Regions from separate parts of the Ottowia oryzae genome, predicted to be linked through region 1. Evidence: predicted binding sites of a transcription regulator. Region 1 holds the regulator's gene; each other region holds the start of a gene.

The links. Region 1 encodes FNR, which switches genes on or off when oxygen is low (the NO sensors DNR and NnrR bind a similar motif). Its sites were predicted from a motif close to TTGATNNNNATCAA; they were not measured.
Region 2: C6570_RS05230 (bacteriohemerythrin) is a predicted target of FNR. The motif match lies at 1,883-1,896, and genes of this name have one in related genera.
Region 3: C6570_RS03175 (DUF2189 domain-containing protein) is a predicted target of FNR. The motif match lies at 1,824-1,837, and genes of this name have one in related genera.
Region 4: ubiM (5-demethoxyubiquinol-8 5-hydroxylase UbiM) is a predicted target of FNR. The motif match lies at 1,999-2,012, and genes of this name have one in related genera.

Annotation. Positions count from the first base shown of each region.
Region 1 covers NZ_CP027666.1:2,067,877-2,072,331, reverse strand. The annotation lists gene C6570_RS09645 (sulfite exporter TauE/SafE family protein) at 1-395, opposite strand, end outside; gene hemN (oxygen-independent coproporphyrinogen III oxidase) at 395-1,777, opposite strand; gene fnr (fumarate/nitrate reduction transcriptional regulator Fnr) at 1,992-2,711, shown strand; gene C6570_RS09630 (DUF1178 family protein) at 2,832-3,338, opposite strand; gene C6570_RS09625 (NUDIX domain-containing protein) at 3,340-3,933, opposite strand; gene C6570_RS09620 (DUF2818 family protein) at 3,935-4,240, opposite strand; gene nuoN (NADH-quinone oxidoreductase subunit NuoN) at 4,254-4,455, opposite strand, start outside.
Region 2 covers NZ_CP027666.1:1,108,535-1,112,989, reverse strand. The annotation lists gene C6570_RS05235 (TIGR04222 domain-containing membrane protein) at 1-1,243, shown strand, start outside; gene C6570_RS05230 (bacteriohemerythrin) at 1,343-1,801, opposite strand; gene argG (argininosuccinate synthase) at 2,039-3,382, shown strand; gene purT (formate-dependent phosphoribosylglycinamide formyltransferase) at 3,486-4,455, opposite strand, start outside.
Region 3 covers NZ_CP027666.1:669,366-673,820, forward strand. The annotation lists gene C6570_RS03160 (heavy-metal-associated domain-containing protein) at 173-370, shown strand; gene cueR (Cu(I)-responsive transcriptional regulator) at 367-867, shown strand; gene C6570_RS03170 (Spy/CpxP family protein refolding chaperone) at 1,061-1,630, shown strand; gene C6570_RS03175 (DUF2189 domain-containing protein) at 2,001-2,837, shown strand; gene C6570_RS03180 (DUF2788 domain-containing protein) at 2,837-3,046, shown strand; gene minC (septum site-determining protein MinC) at 3,729-4,455, shown strand, end outside.
Region 4 covers NZ_CP027666.1:1,722,599-1,727,053, reverse strand. The annotation lists gene C6570_RS08070 (ABC transporter permease) at 1-866, opposite strand, end outside; gene C6570_RS08065 (crotonase/enoyl-CoA hydratase family protein) at 950-1,852, shown strand; gene ubiM (5-demethoxyubiquinol-8 5-hydroxylase UbiM) at 2,048-3,259, shown strand; gene C6570_RS08055 (hypothetical protein) at 3,336-4,193, opposite strand; gene C6570_RS08050 (MerR family transcriptional regulator) at 4,372-4,455, shown strand, end outside.

The DNA.
Region 1 (4,455 bases):
ATGCCCAGCGGCGCGGCCAGGCCCGCCCGCGCCATGACGCCGCGCACGCGCGCCCACACGCGGCGCGCCCCCTGATCCAGCCAGACGGGCTGGCGTGCGAGGATCAGCAGCATCAAGCCCAGCGCGATGGCGGCCACGTGCACCATGGTCCAAAGCGGGCGCAGCGCGGCCGATTGCACCGTCAGCCAGCCCAGGCCCTGCATGGTGGCCGCGGCGAACGCGCCCAGCGCCGAATAGCCGATCAAGCGCCCCAACTGAAACAACCCGATGGCCAGCGCACTGCGCGGCGCCGCGGCCTGCCCGATGCCGGCGCAGGCCGCGCCGCACATGGCGATGCAATGCGGGCCGCCCGCCAAACCCATGAGCAAGGCGGTGACAGCCAGAGAGCTTTGCATCAGATGATTTTAGAAAAGCGGGCTCGGGCCTGGTCGGCCTGCAGGTATTTGTCGAACACCATGGCCACGCCACGCACGAAGAACCAGCCCGTGTCGGTCACCTGGATGCCCGCATCGTTCAGGGTGACGAGGCCCTGCTCCTGCATCACCGCCAGGGCCACCAGTTCCTTGGCGAAATAGGTCTTGAAGTCGATCAGGTGCGCCAGTTCGATCGATTCGTACGACAGCGCGCCTTGGCACATCAGCGCCATGATCACCGCGCGGCGCAGCAGATCGTCGCGCGTGACAGCCAGACCGCGCACGATGGGCAGTTGGCCCTGGTCCAGCGCGTCTTCATACTCCTGCAGCGTCTTGGCGTTCTGGCTGTAACTGGCGCCCACGTTGCCGATGGCCGACACGCCCAGGCCGATCAGGTCGCAATCGGGCTGGGTGCTGTAGCCCTGAAAGTTGCGGTGCAGCCGCCCCTGGCGCTTGGCAACGGCCAGCGCGTCGTCGGGCAAGGCGAAATGGTCCATGCCGACGTAGACGTACCCCGCGTCTTTCAGCGCAGCCAGTGAACGCGCGAGCATCGTCACCTTGTTGGCGGCGCCGGGCAGGTCGGCGCTCAGGATGCGGCGCTGCGGCTTGAAGCGCTCCGGCAAGTGCGCGTAGGCGTACAAGGCCACGCGATCGGGGCGCAGCTGGGCCATCTGCGCCAGCGTGCGGTCGAACGATTCCGGCGTCTGGCGCGGCAGGCCGTAGATCAGATCGACGTTGATGGATTCGAAGCCGATGCGGCGCGCCTCTTCCACCAGGGCAAACACCTGCTCGGCGGGCTGCACGCGGTGCACGGCCTTTTGCACCTGCGGGTCAAAGTCCTGCACGCCAAAGCTGAGGCGGTTGAATCCCAGCTGCGCCAGGGCCTGCAGGCGCTCTGCGTTCACCGTGCGCGGGTCTACCTCGATGGAGTATTCGCCCCCAGGCACCAGCGAGAAATGGCGGCGCAGCACGCCCATCAGTTCGGCCAACTCGGCGTCGCTGAAGAACGTGGGCGTGCCGCCGCCCAGGTGCAGCTGGCTGACGGCCTGGCCTTCGCCCAGGTGGCGCGCATGCAGCTCGATCTCGCGCGACAGATAGCGCAGGTATGGCGCGCTGCGCTCGTGATGGCGCGTGATGATCTTGTTGCAGGCGCAGTAGTAGCACAGCGACTGGCAGAACGGGATGTGCACGTAAAGCGAGAGCGGCCGGGCCAGCGCGGCGGGGCCGTCACGGCGCTGCTCCAGCGCCTGAACGTACTGCTCGGCGGTGAACGCCTCGACGAATCGATCGGCCGTGGGATACGACGTGTAGCGGGGCCCCGGCACGTCAAACCGGGTCAGCAGATCGGTGGTGATAGCGGACATTGAGGGCGAATGGACGGCCGAATCGGCGATTGAAAGGAAAAGGCGGTGTTACAACCGCTACTTTGACCGACGCACGCCCTCGCGGCCTTGACGCGGATCAACACCGGCCAAGAGCGGCGCGCACGGATTTACCCTTTGTCCTCGTCGGGAGGGCAGCATCGATTAAAATACGTTACATGTCTTTAGCGCCTCCACGCGCGCCGACACCGGCCGCATGACCCCTCAAGCCATCAAAGTCGCCTGCTCCAACTGCAATCTTCGCGAGTTGTGCATGCCGATGGGCCTGTCCGACGGCGATCTGGGCAAGCTGGATGAATTGGTAACTCTGCGCCGCCGCATCAAGCGCGGCTCTGCCCTGTTTTCGAACGGCGACAAGTTCAGCGCGCTCTATGCCATCCGCGTCGGCTTCTTCAAGACCTGCGTGACCACCGAGGGTGGGCGCGACCAGGTCACAGGCTTTCAGATGGCCGGCGAAATCATGGGCCTGGACGGCATCGTGGGCGACCGCCACACGTGCGATGCGGTGGCGCTGGAAGACGCCGAGGTGTGCGTCATGCCTTACGACCGCATCGAAGATCTGTCGCGTGACGTGCCGGCCCTGCAGACGCATGTCCACCGGATCATGAGCCGCGAAATCGTCCGCCACCATGGCGTGATGCTTTTGCTGGGCAGCATGCGCGCGGAAGAGCGCCTGGCCGCCTTCCTGCTCAACCTGGTGCAGCGCCTGCAGGCGCGCGGGTTCTCATCCAGTGAGCTGGTGCTGCGCATGACGCGCGAAGAAATCGGCAGCTACCTGGGCCTGAAGCTCGAGACGGTGAGCCGCACCTTCTCGAAGTTCGCCGAGGAAGGCATCGTCGAAGTGAAGCAGCGCCACGTGCGCATTCTGAGCAGCGATGCGCTGCGCGCTATCGTCAACACGCCTTCCTGGGCCTGATTGGCCCTGGTCGTCAGCGTGGCGACGGCGGCGTGGGTTGCGGCCTGAATCCCCCAACGCCCGATTTCAAGCTTTATCAGGCTCCAGCGCCCGCCCAATCAGCGCGGGCAGCTATCAAAATCATTGCAAAGTGTCTTTGAAGCCGTCTGGCACAGGCAGCGGCATGACGGCGATGCCTTCGTCCAAAAGCTCTTCCGTCTGCTGCGGCGTGGCATGCCCGCGGATACCGCGCGCCTCGCACTCACCGTAGTGCATTTTCCGCGCCTCTTCGGCGAAGCGCTGACCGACGTCCTCGGCGCTCGCCATCACGCGCCGCACCACGTGCAGCCACGCCGCCTGCAGCACCTGCGGAGGCAATGACGCCACGTTGTCGGCCGACCCTTCGCGCTGCACCGATGACCCAGTCGCCGCACCAGCCGATTCCGGTGTGCGCTCGCCGCTCTCGTGCCGCGTGCCCGCCGCACCCAGGTTGAGCCGCGGCGCGCTGGGAAGCTTGGTAACCGTGGGGTCGCCGCACATGGGGCAGGCCAAGAGCCCGCTGGAAAGCTGATGCTGGAAGTCGTCCTCGGACGAAAACCAGCCCTCGAACCCGTGGCCGTGCTGGCATTGAAGATTCAGGACCTTCATCTCACGCCGATGGCGGCCGTTGCCAGTCCAGCGCCCAAGCGCCGCTTTGCACGTTCTGTAGCCACAAGGCGCCAATAAGGGTCTTGGCGTCCGTCACCGTGCCGTCGCGGCACCAGCCCTGCAACTCGTCCAGCGTGGCCGCGAAGACATCCAGAAACTCGCCGGCATCAAGCTGCCGGGCACCCGCAGTCAAGCCGCGCGCAAACCAGATCTCGATGAACTCTGTGGAATAGGCAACCAAGGGATGCAGCACACCGGCGCGAGCCCATTGCGCCGCGGTGTAGCCCGTCTCTTCGCGCAGTTCGCGCTGTGCGCAAGCGAGGCCCGCTTCACCCGGGTCGAGCTTGCCTGCGGGAAACTCAATGATGGTCTGACCGACGGGGTAACGAAACTGCCTTTCCATCACCAGACGCAGGGGGCCCGCCCCGTCGTCGAGCAAGGGCACGATCATCACGGCGCCGGGGTGTACGACGTATTCGCGGGTGGTCACCGCGCCATCGGGCAATTCGACCTGGTCGCGGCAGACTTTGAGGAAATTGCCCTGCACCAGCGTTTGGCCGTCAAGACGGCGCTCCAGCAGCTTTCCGTCAGGCATTTCAACGCCCCTTGAGCAGCAGATAGCGGTAGACAAACCCCGGGAATGCGAAGGTCAGAAACAGCGCGCCGGTGACGGCGTAGAACTCCCAGCCCTGCACCTGGTTCTGCCCCAGAGCCCTTTCCATCGCCATGCCGATGGCACCGACAATGGCATACCAAAGGATGAGCTCCAGCGCGCGCCAGGCCAAGTTTTTGTGGCCGCCCGGCACCGGCAGCGCCAGCATCAGTCGCTGGCTGACGAAGGGCAAATTGGCTGCAATCAGCGCGAGCGCCAATAGAACGGCAATGGACAGACTTTGAGACACAACCGAGGCAGCGTCAGGTGCCCAGCATTTGGACGATGGCGCGGGCGCACAAAGTCATCAAGGCCCCGGGCAGGATGCCGAGCACCAACAGCATGGCGCCATTCACCGTCAACAGCGCGCGCATGTCCCAGGGTGCCTGGATTGGCGCCACCGTCGTGGGTTCGTCGAAGTACATCACCTTCACCACACGCAGGTAGGCGAAAGCGCCGATGAGC
Region 2 (4,455 bases), 960 kb from region 1:
TGTGCCCGACCGCGGCAGCGGCACCCGCGACGACGCGCGCCGGTACCGCGCCACACTGCGCGCCTACCGCTGGGCGTTTGGCGAGGCGCCGCCATCCGATATCTGGCCCGCGCCCGCGCATCGCTGGGCCGAGCGGCGCTGCCACGTCGACCTGCGCAGCCACTGGCTGCTGCCGCGCCCAGGCCATGCAGGACGGGCGATGGGGCGCGCGGCGCTGCGAATCTGGCAAGCCCTGACGCAGGTGAACGCCCGCGCGGTGCGGCCTTGGGCGATGGCGCTGATCCTGCCGCTGGTGCTGACGCTGGGCTGCACGCAGGGGCGCATCAGCATTCAGCCGGGCGTCAGCGGCGCGGCCTTCCTCAAGGGCTACTTCTGGACGCTGGTGGCGCTGCTGGCGGTGGGCATCTGGCGATCGGCGCGGGGGCGGCCCTCAGCGCAAGGGCCGGTGCGCGCCACGCGGTTGAACCCCATCGAAGTGGCCTACCTGAATGGCGGTGCCTTGCGCGCGGTGGTCACCGCGCTGGCACGCCAGTGGCAACGCGAAGCCATCGCGCCGATCGCCGAATCGCCCGATCGATCAACGCACTACGTGCTGCCCTGGCGTGTGGTGGGCGCGCCCGATGCCGTCCAGCCCTTGCACTCAGCGACCGACACCTCGGCGCTGGAGCGGGCCACGCTGCAGGCGCTGGGCGAGCGCCGCACGCCCGCCGCGCTGCTGGCGGCCCTGCAGGCACCGCTGGACGAGCTGCATGCGCGCTTGTACGCGCAGGGCTGGCTCACCTCGCCCACGCGCACGCAACGCCTGCGCAGCGAAGGCGACCGGCTCTACAGCGCCCTGTGGGGCGTCGCCCTGCTGTGGGGCGGCCTGCGGTTGGCCTACGGGCTGCAGCACGGCTACCCGGTCTCGCTGCTGGTGGTCTTGTTGATCGTGGCGACGCTGCTGGCGCTGCTCATGCACCACCTGCTGCCGCACCGCCGCAGCCGGGAGGGCCACGCCGTGCTGCGGCAGGCCCGGCGCCGACTGGTTCGGCGCAGCGAGATGGCCCTGAGCGACCCGCAGCTGGCGCTGGGCGTGGCCGTGTACGGCCTCGGCGCCCTGGGGCCAAGCTTGCAGCCCCTGCGCGACAGCGTCGGTTTGCTGCAACCGCGCGACGCGGGCGGCAGCGGCTGTGGCAGCACGGGCTGCGGCGCAGGCAGTGGCTGCGGGGGTGGCGACGGCGGCTGCGGTGGCGGCGGCGATTGAGGCGCCACGCGCCCGCACGGCGCGGCAAAATCAGCCCCCCCCCGTGCGCGCGCCCTGCCCCCATCAGCCTGAGCACATCGCCCGCAGCGGCCCGCGCACTTAGGCCGAGAACAGGTTGAACTTGCTGAACCAGCCCTTCTTCTGCAGCGTGGGCTTGATGCCGCGCGCGATGAAGTGCGGCACAAACTGCACGTCGGTTTCCATGATGTGCTGGCTGAGCCACTGCTTGATCAGGTACACCAGCTGGAAGTTGACGCCCTGGGGCAACTCCTCGGCCAGGCGAACCAGCCTGCGCAACTCTTCGATCAGCGCGTCGTGCGCCTTCTTGTGCGCCTCGTAGTCGGGGTATTCCATCATCCGCATCAGCGCTTCCTCGGTGGCGAAGTGCACCGACGTGTAGTGCCCCAGCTGCTGCAGGATGCTCAGCGTTTCGGCCGAGCCTGCCCGCGACTCGATCGCATCGCACAGGCCGTTGTAGATCACCACCAGCTCGTGATGCTGGTTGTCAATCTCCTCCAGGCCGATCTTCAATTTGTCGTTCCATTCGATGCGGTTCATCAGGCGCTCCCTCTGCTGTTGGTGGCCCGGAAAAGACGCCGGGCCTTCGAATTCAGTCTAGACCTCGCGCTGAGGCAGCCCATGACGCAGATCAAGACAAAGATCAAGACTGGCCCGCAAGGGAACGCTGCGCGGCATTACTTGGCACGGCGCTCCAAGCCAACGACAAATCGACCGACAATAGCCGGCTGATTCCGTTTCGATAACGCTTGCGGCCACGCGCCCTTTGTTCACGCCATGTCCAACACCATCCTGCAATCGCTTCCCACCGGCCAGAAGGTCGGCATCGCCTTTTCCGGCGGCCTGGACACCAGCGCCGCGCTGCTGTGGATGCGCCAAAAAGGCGCCGTGCCCTACGCCTACACCGCCAACCTGGGCCAGCCGGACGAGTCCGACTACGACGCCATCCCGCGCAAGGCGATGGACTACGGCGCCGAAAAGGCGCGCCTGATCGACTGCCGCACCCAGCTGGCGCACGAAGGCATTGCCGCGCTGCAGTGCGGCGCCTTCCACATCCAGACGGCGGGCGTCACCTACTTCAACACCACGCCGCTGGGCCGCGCCGTCACGGGCACCATGCTGGTCAACGCGATGAAGGAAGATGACGTCAACATCTGGGGCGATGGCAGCACGTTCAAGGGCAATGACATCGAGCGCTTCTACCGCTATGGCCTGCTGACCAACCCGTCACTCAAGATCTACAAGCCCTGGCTGGACCAGCGCTTCATCGACGAGCTGGGCGGCCGCAAGGAAATGTCGGAATTCATGCAGAAGGCCGGTTTTGACTACAAGATGTCGACCGAAAAGGCCTATTCGACCGATTCCAACATGCTGGGCGCCACGCACGAGGCGAAAGACCTGGAAGAGCTGAACAGCGGCATCCGCATCGTCAACCCGATCATGGGCGTGGCTTTCTGGAAGCCCGAAGTTGAAGTGAAGCCCGAAGAAGTGCGCGTGCGCTTCGAGGAAGGCCGCCCCGTGGCGCTGAACGGCAAAGAGATCGCCGACCTGGTGGAGTTGTTCCTGGAAGCCAACCGCATCGGCGGGCGCCACGGCCTGGGCATGAGCGACCAGGTCGAAAACCGCATCATCGAAGCCAAGAGCCGCGGCATCTACGAAGCGCCCGGCATGGCGCTGCTGTACATCGCGTACGAACGCCTGCTGTCGGGCATTCACAACGAAGACACCATCGAGCAGTACCGCATCAACGGCCTGCGCCTGGGCCGACTGCTGTACCAGGGTCGCTGGTTCGACCCGCAGGCGCTGATGCTGCGCGAAACCGCCCAGCGCTGGGTGGCCAACGCCATCACCGGCGAGGTGACGATCGAGCTGCGCCGGGGCAACGACTATTCCATCCTGAACACCGAATCGCCCAACCTGACCTACGCGCCCGAGCGCCTGAGCATGGAAAAGGTGGAAAACGCGCCGTTCAGCCCGCAAGACCGCATTGGCCAGCTGACCATGCGCAACCTGGACATTGTGGACACGCGCGACAAGCTGGGCGTGTACACGCGCACCGGCCTGCTGCAGCTGGGCGAGGGCTCGATGCTGCCGCAGCTGGGGCTGGAGCGCGGCGAATAAGGCGCAAGCCACCGACCCCACCGACCCTTCGATCCAGAGAAAAGCGCGGCATCGACCGCGCGGCCAGCCCTGCCCCCGCCAAGGCAGGGCCACACGGCGCCGATCAGCCGCCTGCGGCGCGCGGCTTGACCTTGGCGGCCGCCGCCTTGGCCTTGGTGCGGGCGGCTTGCACATCCGCATCGCGCGCCAGCGCCACGCCCATGCGGCGCTTGGCAAAGCTTTCGGGCTTGCCGAACAGGCGCAGGTCGGTGCCTGGCTCGGCGAGTGCTTCAACCACGCCGTCGAACACGATGCCTGGCGCGTCCACCCCGCCATAGATCACGGCGCTGGCGCCGGGTGTTTTCAGCGACGTGTCCACCGGCAGGCCCAGGATGGCGCGGGCGTGCAGGTCGAACTCGCTCTGCCACTGCGTGATCATGGTGACCATGCCGGTGTCGTGCGGGCGCGGGCTGACTTCGCTGAACCACACCTTGTCGCCCTTGACGAACAGCTCCACGCCGTACACGCCGCAGCCTGCCGGCTCGCCATTCAGGCCGGTGCCCAAGTCGTCGGTGATGGCGCGGGCAATGCGCTCGGCCTCGCGCAGCGCGGCTTCGCTCATGGGGTGCGGCTGCCAGCTTTCCACGTAGTCGCCGCCCACCTGTACGTGGCCGATGGGTTCGCAGAACTGCGTTTGCACCTGCCCGCCCGCGCCACGGGCACGCACGGTGAGCAGGGTGATTTCGTAATCGAAGTCGATGAAGCCTTCGACGATGATGCGGCCGTGGCTCACGCGGCCACCGGCCATCGCGTAGTCCCAGGCCTTTGGCACGTCTTGCGGGCCGTCGATCTTGCTTTGGCCCTTGCCGCTGCTGCTCATCACCGGCTTGACGATGCAGGGGTAGCCAATGCCCGCGTCAATGGCGGCCTGCAGCTCGGCCAGCGAATCACAGAACTGGTAGGGGCTGGTGGGCAGGCCCAGCGTTTCGGCGGCCAGGCGGCGGATGCCTTCGCGGTCCATCGTCAGGCGCGTGGCGCGGGCGGTGGGCACCACGCGCACGCGGCCCTCGGCCTCCAGCGCTTGCAGCACGGGC
Region 3 (4,455 bases), 1.4 Mb from region 1:
GATCGGCATCAAAATGCCTTCTAGCGCTGGTAGGTACAGCGCTGGCAGCTATCATTTTTGATTTTTTCCACTGGCCGCAGCACGGTCTCCGGTCAGATAAAACAGCGGCGCTTGACATTCCCATCATGTCAAGGTTCAAACTCTGGCCATCAAACCCCAAAAGGAGCACACCATGCAACAGCAATTCACCGTCACCGGCATGACCTGCGGCCACTGCGAAGCGGCCGTCACGCGCGCCATCAAGCAAACCGACCAAGCAGCGCAAGTGAAGATCGACCGCGCCCAGAACCTGGTGCAGGTCGATTCGACCCAGCCGCGCGAGGCGCTGGCCGCCGCCATCCGCGAAGAAGGCTACACCGTCGCCGCATGACCGCCACGGCCACCGGCGGGCGCCGGCCTGCCGCCACCCAGGCCCAGGCCGCCGGGGCCGGCGCGCCGCTGCCCAGCGCAACGCAAGGGCCGGTCAACATTGGCGACGCGGCGCGGGCTTCGGGCGTGTCGGCCAAGATGGTGCGGAACTACGAGTCGCTGGGCCTGCTGGGCGCGGTGGCGCGCACCGACAGCGGCTACCGCCAGTACAGCGCGGCGGACATCCACACGCTGCGCTTCATCAAGCGGGCGCGCGACTTGGGCTTTTCGATGGCCGAAATTGGCAACCTGGTCGGCCTGTGGCACGACCAGGCGCGCGCCAGCAGCGAGGTCAAGCGCGTGGCGCAGCAGCACCTGATTGAGCTTGAAAACCGCATCCAGGCCATGCAGGACATGCGCCGGACGCTACAAAAACTGGTGCAAAGCTGCCAGGGCGACGACCGGCCGGATTGCCCCATCCTCGACAACCTGGCCGGCGGGCCCGGCTGCTGCGGCTGACGCGCCGCGGCGCACATGGCTGGCGCCCGCACCGGGGCCGCAACTTTACAAAAGCATCACGCCGCAGCGATGCGGGGGTTACATCGGGTGCGCAGACTTCACACCAAGCTCAAGGCAGGCTGGCTTCAGCCACCGGCCCGGGGCCACACCTTCTTCGTGAAGCGGTTTCATCTGTACTAGAAAGGCCATCACCATGGTTTTCGCACCCAAGCAAGTTCTGATCGCCACCCTGCTGGCCGCCACCGGCGCCGCCGCCATGGCCCAAACCCCACCGCCGCCCCCCGCTGCGGCACCAGGTGCGCCCGTCGCGCCCGCCGCTGGCGAAGCCGCGCCCGGTGCCCGCCCTGCCTTGCGCGACCCCGCCGCGCGCGAAAAGCGCATGGCCGACCACCACGCCAAGCGCCAGGCCGAGCTGAAAGCCGCCCTGAAGCTGACCGCCGCCCAGGAAGGCGCGTGGAACACCTTCACCGCCGCCACGCAGCCGCCCGCCCGCGGTGAGCGCCCCCCGATGGACCGCGAGGCCTTCAAGAACCTGACCACCCCGCAGCGCATCGACCTGATGGAGCAGCGCAGCGCCGAGCACCAGGCCCGTATGAAGCAGCGCGGTGACGCCACCAAGGCGTTCTATGCGCAGCTGTCGGCCGAACAGCAAAAAGTGTTCGACCAGCGTGCCATGCGCCACGGCCCGCGCGGCGACGGCCCCCGCGGCATGCATGGCCCGCACGGCCGTCCCGGCGACCAGGGCGGCCCTGGCCCCCGCTGAGCGGCAAAGCGCGTGATCGGCTGAATCAGCAGATCGCGCAGGGGCGCGCCGTGCCAGGGCGGCCTCGCTGGCCCACGCGGCGGCGTCGGCCCACCCGCCCGGCAGCCTGCCTGCGCCAACCCCACGCCAGCCCCGGCCTTGCGCCAGGGCTGGCGTTTTTCTTGCGCGCTCGCCGCAGGCCAGCCCCACAGGCTTGACCCACGTCAAGCCTGGGCCGCATTTTCAGATCAAAACAGCCTCCAGCGCTGGTGCAGCCAGCGCAAGCAGCTATAGTTTTCATATTCATCGGGGCACACCCAGCCGCTGGCGCGCCCTGGCCATTGGACGTCCGCTGATCGCCATGCCCCACACCGCCCCACCGCCACCCCCCATGCCGCCGCGCCCGGCGCCCGGCACCTTGCGGCTGCCCGCCGTGCGCCGCGTGCCCTTGTCGGCGCCTTTTCACTGGCTGGCCCAGGGTTGGCGCGACGTCTGGCGCATCGGCTGGCCCAGCCTGATGCACGGCGTGGCGCTGGCGCTGTTCGGCGCCTTCCTGGTGTGGCTGGCGCGCGAACAGTTCTGGCTGCTGGCGGGGGCGTTCTCGGGCTTTCTGGTGGTCGCGCCGGTGCTGGCCACCAGCCTGTACGCGCTCAGCCGCGCGCTGGAGCGGGGCGAGCCGGCCAACCTGCACACCATCGCCCGCACCTGGACGCGCTGGCAGTACTCGCGCTTTGCGGTGCACGGCGGCTACTGGAGCCTGGTGCGCTTCGGGCTGCTGCTGTCGCTGGCGGGCACGGGCTGGGTGCTGACCTCGGCCGCGCTGATCACCGCGCTGGCGCCGCAGCCCGTCAACACCCCGCTGGACTTCCTGCGCTACGTGGTGCTGGCGCCGGGCGGCTACCTGTTCGAGCTGTGGCTGACCATGGGCGCGCTGCTGGCGGCGCCGCTGTTCGCGTCCAGCGCAGTCAGCATGCCTTTGCTGCTGGACCGCCGCGTGGACGTGCTGCAGGCGGTGCTGACCAGCTGGCAAACCGTGCTGACCAACCCCGCCGCCATGGCGCTGTGGGCGGCACTCATCATGGGGCTGACGCTGCTGGGCATGGCCACCGGCCTGCTGGGGCTGGTCATCATCATGCCGTGGCTGGGCCACGCCAGCTGGTACGCGTTTCGCGCGCTGGTGGACACCAGCACCCTGGCCGAGCGCCTGCCGCCGGAGGGCCAATCCTGATGTTCGGCTTCAACGAAGAGCAGATCGCCTGGTTCGGCCTGACCATTGGCGTGGGCGCCTTCATGCTCTACATGGTCTTCATCATCGCCCAGCTGGCCTGGGAATCGAAGGCCGGCAAATTCGGCACCTTCGTGCTGTTCCTGGCGCTGGCCTTCGGCATGGTGGGCTTCATCGCCAAGATGGTTATCCAATGGGTGCTGGAGCACTGACAGCCTGACGGGCGGCCACGGCACAGCCTGCTTGGGCCTCTGGGCGCCCGCCGCTGGGCTGAACCGCCAAGCAGCTTCCTCCGCCTGCGCCCCTGGCAGGCACCCTACACACACCACTGCATCACCCGCCTCGAGCGGGTGATTTCGTTGTGCCCGCCCGATCCGTGCGCCAGGCAATCGGCACCTACGCGCGTCCTCACCACTTTTCCTCCACGTCGCCCGCGCGGTGCGAAAAAGCGCCAAGACCGGTTCGCCCAGGCCTGTGGATAAGCCTGCCTAAAGCGAGCGAACAAGTGGCCACTTATCCACAAGACATCGTGGTTGCGCTGGGTTGTCCCCTTTCGCGGCGGCCTGGCTCCGGTGGCTCTGCACAGGGTTTGGACGACGGCAACTGTCTGTCAGGCCAAGGAATTTAGTGCTTATCCCCACTTTGGCGCGCCTTCTACTACTACGACTATTTAGAGATAGAAGTCATTAAGAAGAAGTCAAAAACAACTCTCCCGGGGATAAACCGTGGCCTGGGCGCGCTGGCGAAGCCACGAGCGGCTGCCTTGGCCATGGGCCGTTACACAGCCGTTGTCCTCAGGCGCTTCGGCGCGCGGCGGGGCTGTTAAGATCGCCCGGTTGCGCGCCACCCGTCTTCGGGTTGCGGCTGCCAACACCTTCTTTTCTTCACGCCCCCATGTCCGTTGCCCTGACCGGCCGCAGCCCCACCACCTTCGAGATCAAAAGCGCCAGCCTGCCCTTGCTGGCGCTGCGCCTGAAGTCGCCCGATCTGCAGGTGCTGGCGGACGAGCTGCGCGCGCAGTACGGTGACAAGCCCGGCTTTTTTGAAGACGACCTGCTGGTGCTGGACTTGGCGGCGCTGCAGCCCGAGGCCGGCGAAGATGGCCAGGCCCCATCGGTCGATATCGACTTCGCCGCCCTGATCGCGCTGCTGCAGGCCCACCGGCTGCGCCCGCTGGCCGTGCGCGGAGGCAATGCCCGGCAAACCGAACAGGCGGTGGCCGCCGGCCTGCTGGCCGCGCCAGACGTGCGCGTGCAAAGCAGCGCCCGCCCCGCCGAGCCTGCGCCCACCCAGGCCCCCGCACCGGCCCCCGCCGCCGCACACGACGCGCTGGACGCCCCACCGCCGGGCGCCCTGGTCATCGATAAGCCGCTGCGCTCTGGCCAGCAGGTGTATGCGCGCGGGCGTGACCTGGTGGTGATGGCCATGGTCAATGCCGGTGCCGAGGTCATTGCGGACGGCCACATCCACATTTACGCGCCGCTGCGCGGACGGGCGATCGCCGGTGCGCGCGGCTGGCCCGAGGCGCGCATCTTCGCGCTGGAGATGAAGCCCGAGCTGGTCTCCATCAGCGGCGTGTACCGCACCAGCGAAGAAGCGCTGCCCGAAGCCGTGTGGGGCC
Region 4 (4,455 bases), 350 kb from region 1:
CCGCGCGCGGCCAGCGCCACCGCCACGGCAGACAGCAGCGCAGCCAGCAAGGCGACCAGGTTGAGGAATTTCTCGGCCCGGTCCAGTGTCTGGCGCATCTCGGGGCGGCCGCTTTCCAGCGATTCCAGGCGCACGCCGTGCACGTCCGGCTTTTTCAGCTCGGCATCGGCCCAGGTTTGAAACTGGCGCACACGGTCTGGCGCACCCGCCACGGCCAGGCGCCAGGTGATGCGGCTGGCCGGTTGCACCAGGCCGGTGGCGGGCAGATCGGCCTCGCCAATCATCACGCGCGGCGCAAAGTTCAGAAAGCCCGAGCCTCTGTCGGGCTCTTGCGCGATCCACTGCGTGAGCTGAAAGCTGGCGTCGCCCAGCAGCAGCGTGTCGCCCAGCTTCAGGCCCAGCGCTTCTGAAATTGCAGCATCCGCCCAAGCCTGGCCGCGCGCTGGCAGGCCTTGCACGGGTGCGCCAGTCAAATCGGCCGGGTCTTGCGTCAGCCGCACCTGCCCGCGCAGCGGGTAGCCCTCGCCCACGGCTTTCAGCGCCACCAGGCGCGTGGCCCCGCCTTGCGCATCGGGGGCGCGGCCCATGGTCGGGAAGCTCAGCGTCAACGCGGTCTGCAGGCCCAGTGTCCGGGCGCGCTCGGCCCAGATGGGGGCAGGCGCGTTGTCGCTGACGATGACCGCGTCGCCGCCCAGCAGCTGGCCTGCGTCGCGCTTCAGGCCGCCTTGCAGCCGGTCAGAGAAAAACCCCACCGCCGTCAGCGCGGCCACGGCCAGGGTGACGGCCACCATCAGCAGGCGCAGCTCGCCCGACCGCATGTCCCGCCACAGGTTGCGCCAGCCCAGCGCCCATACAGATTGGTTCATGCCCGCACTGTACGCAATGCGACACCCCCTCGCGCGGCGCCAGGCCTAGGATGGCCCGCGCGCCCACCGCGAAGGAGACCACCGTGCCCAGCTTCAGCACCCTGCGGATCGACAAAGACCCCGCCCAGCCGCGCGTGGCGCGCCTGCTGCTCAACCGGCCCGAGCGGCTGAACGCCATCACCGACGAGATGCCCGGCGAGATCCGCGCAGCGGTCGACTGGGCCGTGGCCGACGATGAGGTGCACGTGATCGTGGTGGAAGGCGCGGGCAAGGGCTTTTGCGGCGGCTACGACCTGGCCGCCACCGCCGAGCAGCACATCGAGCACCCTTGCCAGCAAGAAGCCACACCTTGGGACCCGATGCTGGACTACCGCACCATGAAGGGCTTCACCGAAGATTTCATGAGCCTGTGGCGCTGCCCCAAGCCCACCATTGCCAAAGTGCATGGCGCGGCCGTGGCCGGCGGCAGCGACATCGCCCTGTGCTGCGACCTGCTGGTGATGGCCGAGGACGCGCGCATCGGCTACATGCCCACGCGCGTGTGGGGCTGTCCCACCACCGCGATGTGGACCTACCGCCTGGGCCCGCTGCGCGCCAAGCAGCTGATGTTCACCGGCGACCTGATCAGCGGCCGCACCGCCGCCGACTGGGGCCTGGCCAACCAGGCCGTGCCCGCCGCCGAGCTGGAAGCCGCCACGATGGCGCTGGCCCAGCGCATCGCCGGCGTGCCGCGCGGCCACTTGCAGATGCACAAGATGGTGGTCAACCAGGTGATGCTGACGATGGGGCTGGAGCAATCGCAAACGCTGGCCACGCTGTTCGACGGCATCACGCGCCACAACCCCGAAGGCCTGTGGTTTCGCCGGTATGCGCAAGAAAACGGCTTCAAGGCCGCCGTGCAGTGGCGCGACAGCGGCCAGCCCATCCCCGAGGGCGCCGAGACGCAGGCCTGGCTGCGCGCGCACGATGCCTGGCGCACCGAATAGCGCCTGACGCAGCGCCCAACCGGCGCCCACATTGGGCACCTAACGAGGCCCTGGCGCCCGACCACACTGCGCCAGCAGCTATTATTTTGCAAGCAGATTGCGGCGCGTTGCGCACGGCCAGCACGGCGCACGCCGCAGGCCCCTCGTTGATTGGGGTCAACGCCCGCCGCCCCGCGCCGCGCTACCCTGCGGCCCATGCCCTACGACGTCTTGATCAGCGGTGCAGGCCCGGCCGGCCTGTGCCTGGCCAGCGCCTTGTCTGGCCGCGGCCTTTCCATCGCCCTGGTGGAGCAGCAGCCGCTGCCCGCCTTGGCCGAGCCCGCTTTCGACGGGCGCGAGATCGCCCTCACCCAGGCTTCGGCGGCCACGCTGCAGCGCCTGGGCCTGTGGGACCGCATCCGCGCCGCAGAACCGAACGCGCTGGCGCCGCTGCGCGACGCGAAGGTGCTGAACGGCGCGTCGCCCTTTGCGCTGGTCATCGGCCACGGGCTGACGCAGCGCAGCGAGCTGGGCTGGCTGGTGTCCAACCACCTGATCCGCCGCGCTGCGTGGGAAGGCGTGCAGGACTGCATCGCGCGCCACCACGACATCGAGGTGCTGGCCGGCGACGGCGTGGCGCACCTGCAGCCGCAGGCCGAGCAGATGCACGTCACCCTGGCCAGCGGCGCCCGCCACGGCGCGCGCCTGCTGGTGGCTGCCGACAGCCGGTTTTCGGCCACGCGCCGCGCAATGGGCATTGGCGCCACCCAGCACGACTTTGGCCGCAGCATGCTGGTCTGCCAGATGACGCACGCGCAGCCGCACGAGCATGTGGCGTGGGAATGGTTTGGCCACGGCCAAACGCTGGCGCTGCTGCCGATGAACGACGACCCCGCCACCGGCATGCCGCGCGCGTCGGTCGTGCTGACGCTGCCGCACCAGCAGATCGAGCCGCTGCTGGCCATGCCAGACGATGCCTTCGGCGCCGAGATCACGCACCGCTTCGACGGGCGCCTGGGCGCGATGCTGCCCGCCAGCACCCGCCACGCCTACCCGCTGGTCGGCGTGTACCCGCGCCGCCTCGTCGCTCAGCGCTTCGCTTGCGTGGGCGACGCGGCCGTAGGCATGCACCCGGTGACGGCGCACGGCTTCAACTTCGGGCTGCTGGGCATTGAAACGCTGAGCGCCGAGCTGCTGGCCGCGCACGCCGCCCGCCGCGACGTGGGCGCGCCGGGGCCGCTGGCGCGCTACGAACGGCGCCACCGCCTGGCCACGCGCCCGCTGTACGAAGCCACGCGGCTGATCGCCACGCTGTACACCGCCGAGGCGCCGCCGCTGCGGCTGTTGCGCGGCGCGCTGCTGCGCGTGGCAGACCGCGCCACGCCGTTCAAGCGGGCGATTGCCGCATCGCTGGCGGGCCAGCACTGACGCGGCTCACCTAAGGGGCATTTGCTATTTATATTGCAGCTGTCAGCGCAGGTACAGCGGGCGCTGGCGCCTGTTTTTAGTCCACATCGCGCAAGGCGCCCTGCGCGTCCTCGTCTTCCAGCGGGGGCAGCGGCGTGGCGCGCGCCAGGGCCATCCACGTGGCGAATGGCAGCCGCTCCAGCGCGCGGCGCGGCGCCGGGCGCTGGATGGTGCAGCCGTCGGCGCTCACCAGCATCACGCCGCATTCGGGCGGCACGTCGTCCGCGCTGCCGATGGCGCGGCCCCGCGCGTCGGTGCCCAGCACGTACCAGCAGGCGCCACCCATGGCCAGGTAGGCGGCGCGCTTTTGCGGGCGCTTCAGGTCGGCCAGCAGGTCGGCGCGGCTGACCTTGATCTCATGCACCACGGGATCCAGGTACGCCTCGACGCTGGTGTGGCGCACCGAAAACACATCCGGGCAGGCCACGTGCCAGCGTGATGGCGCCGCGCTGGTGGCGGTACCGGGTGCGTCGCTTGCTAGCCATTCCATAGCTGCCTGCGCTGGTTGAGCCTGCGCCAGGGCATGATTGGGGTCTGAACCTGGCAGACCCGAGATCGGCACGCGCAAGCTCAGCCCGCGCCACGCGATGCGGCCTGCGCGCTGCAAATCCTGCGCCACACGGCGCACCAGCGCTTCGTGCGCCGACAGCGCGGCGCGGTTTCGCGCGGCGGCCGCGCTGAGGGCGGCCAGGCCCGCGTCGGTCACGCGCAGGGTTTCGCCACCGTGGGCGGCGGGCACGCGCTGCAGCAGCGCGGCGGCCAGCAGATCAGCCTCCAGCACGTCCTGGCAGGGCCAACCGGCAGATCGGTACATCTGGCGCAGGCGCTGAAGGTGGCGGCGCGTCAGCGAGGGGGCGCCCACGTGAAGGGGCGACAAAGCCGGGGACTCAGGCATGGGCGAATTGTGCGGCGGGTGTGGTCAAAGCGTGCGGGTAAGACGTGCGGCTAAGGCGTGTTTAGGGCGCACTGGCGGATCACCTCGCCCTCCGCCGGAGCAACCACCGGCGTGTGCCCGCCCGCACGGGTCGCCTGGTTGACCTTCGTGCAGCACGAACTTGGGCAACATGCGGGGCATGCTGATCTCTGAATTGGCCGAACGCTGCGGCACCACGGTGCACGCGCTGCGCCACTACGAAAAGTGCGGCCTGCTGCAGCCC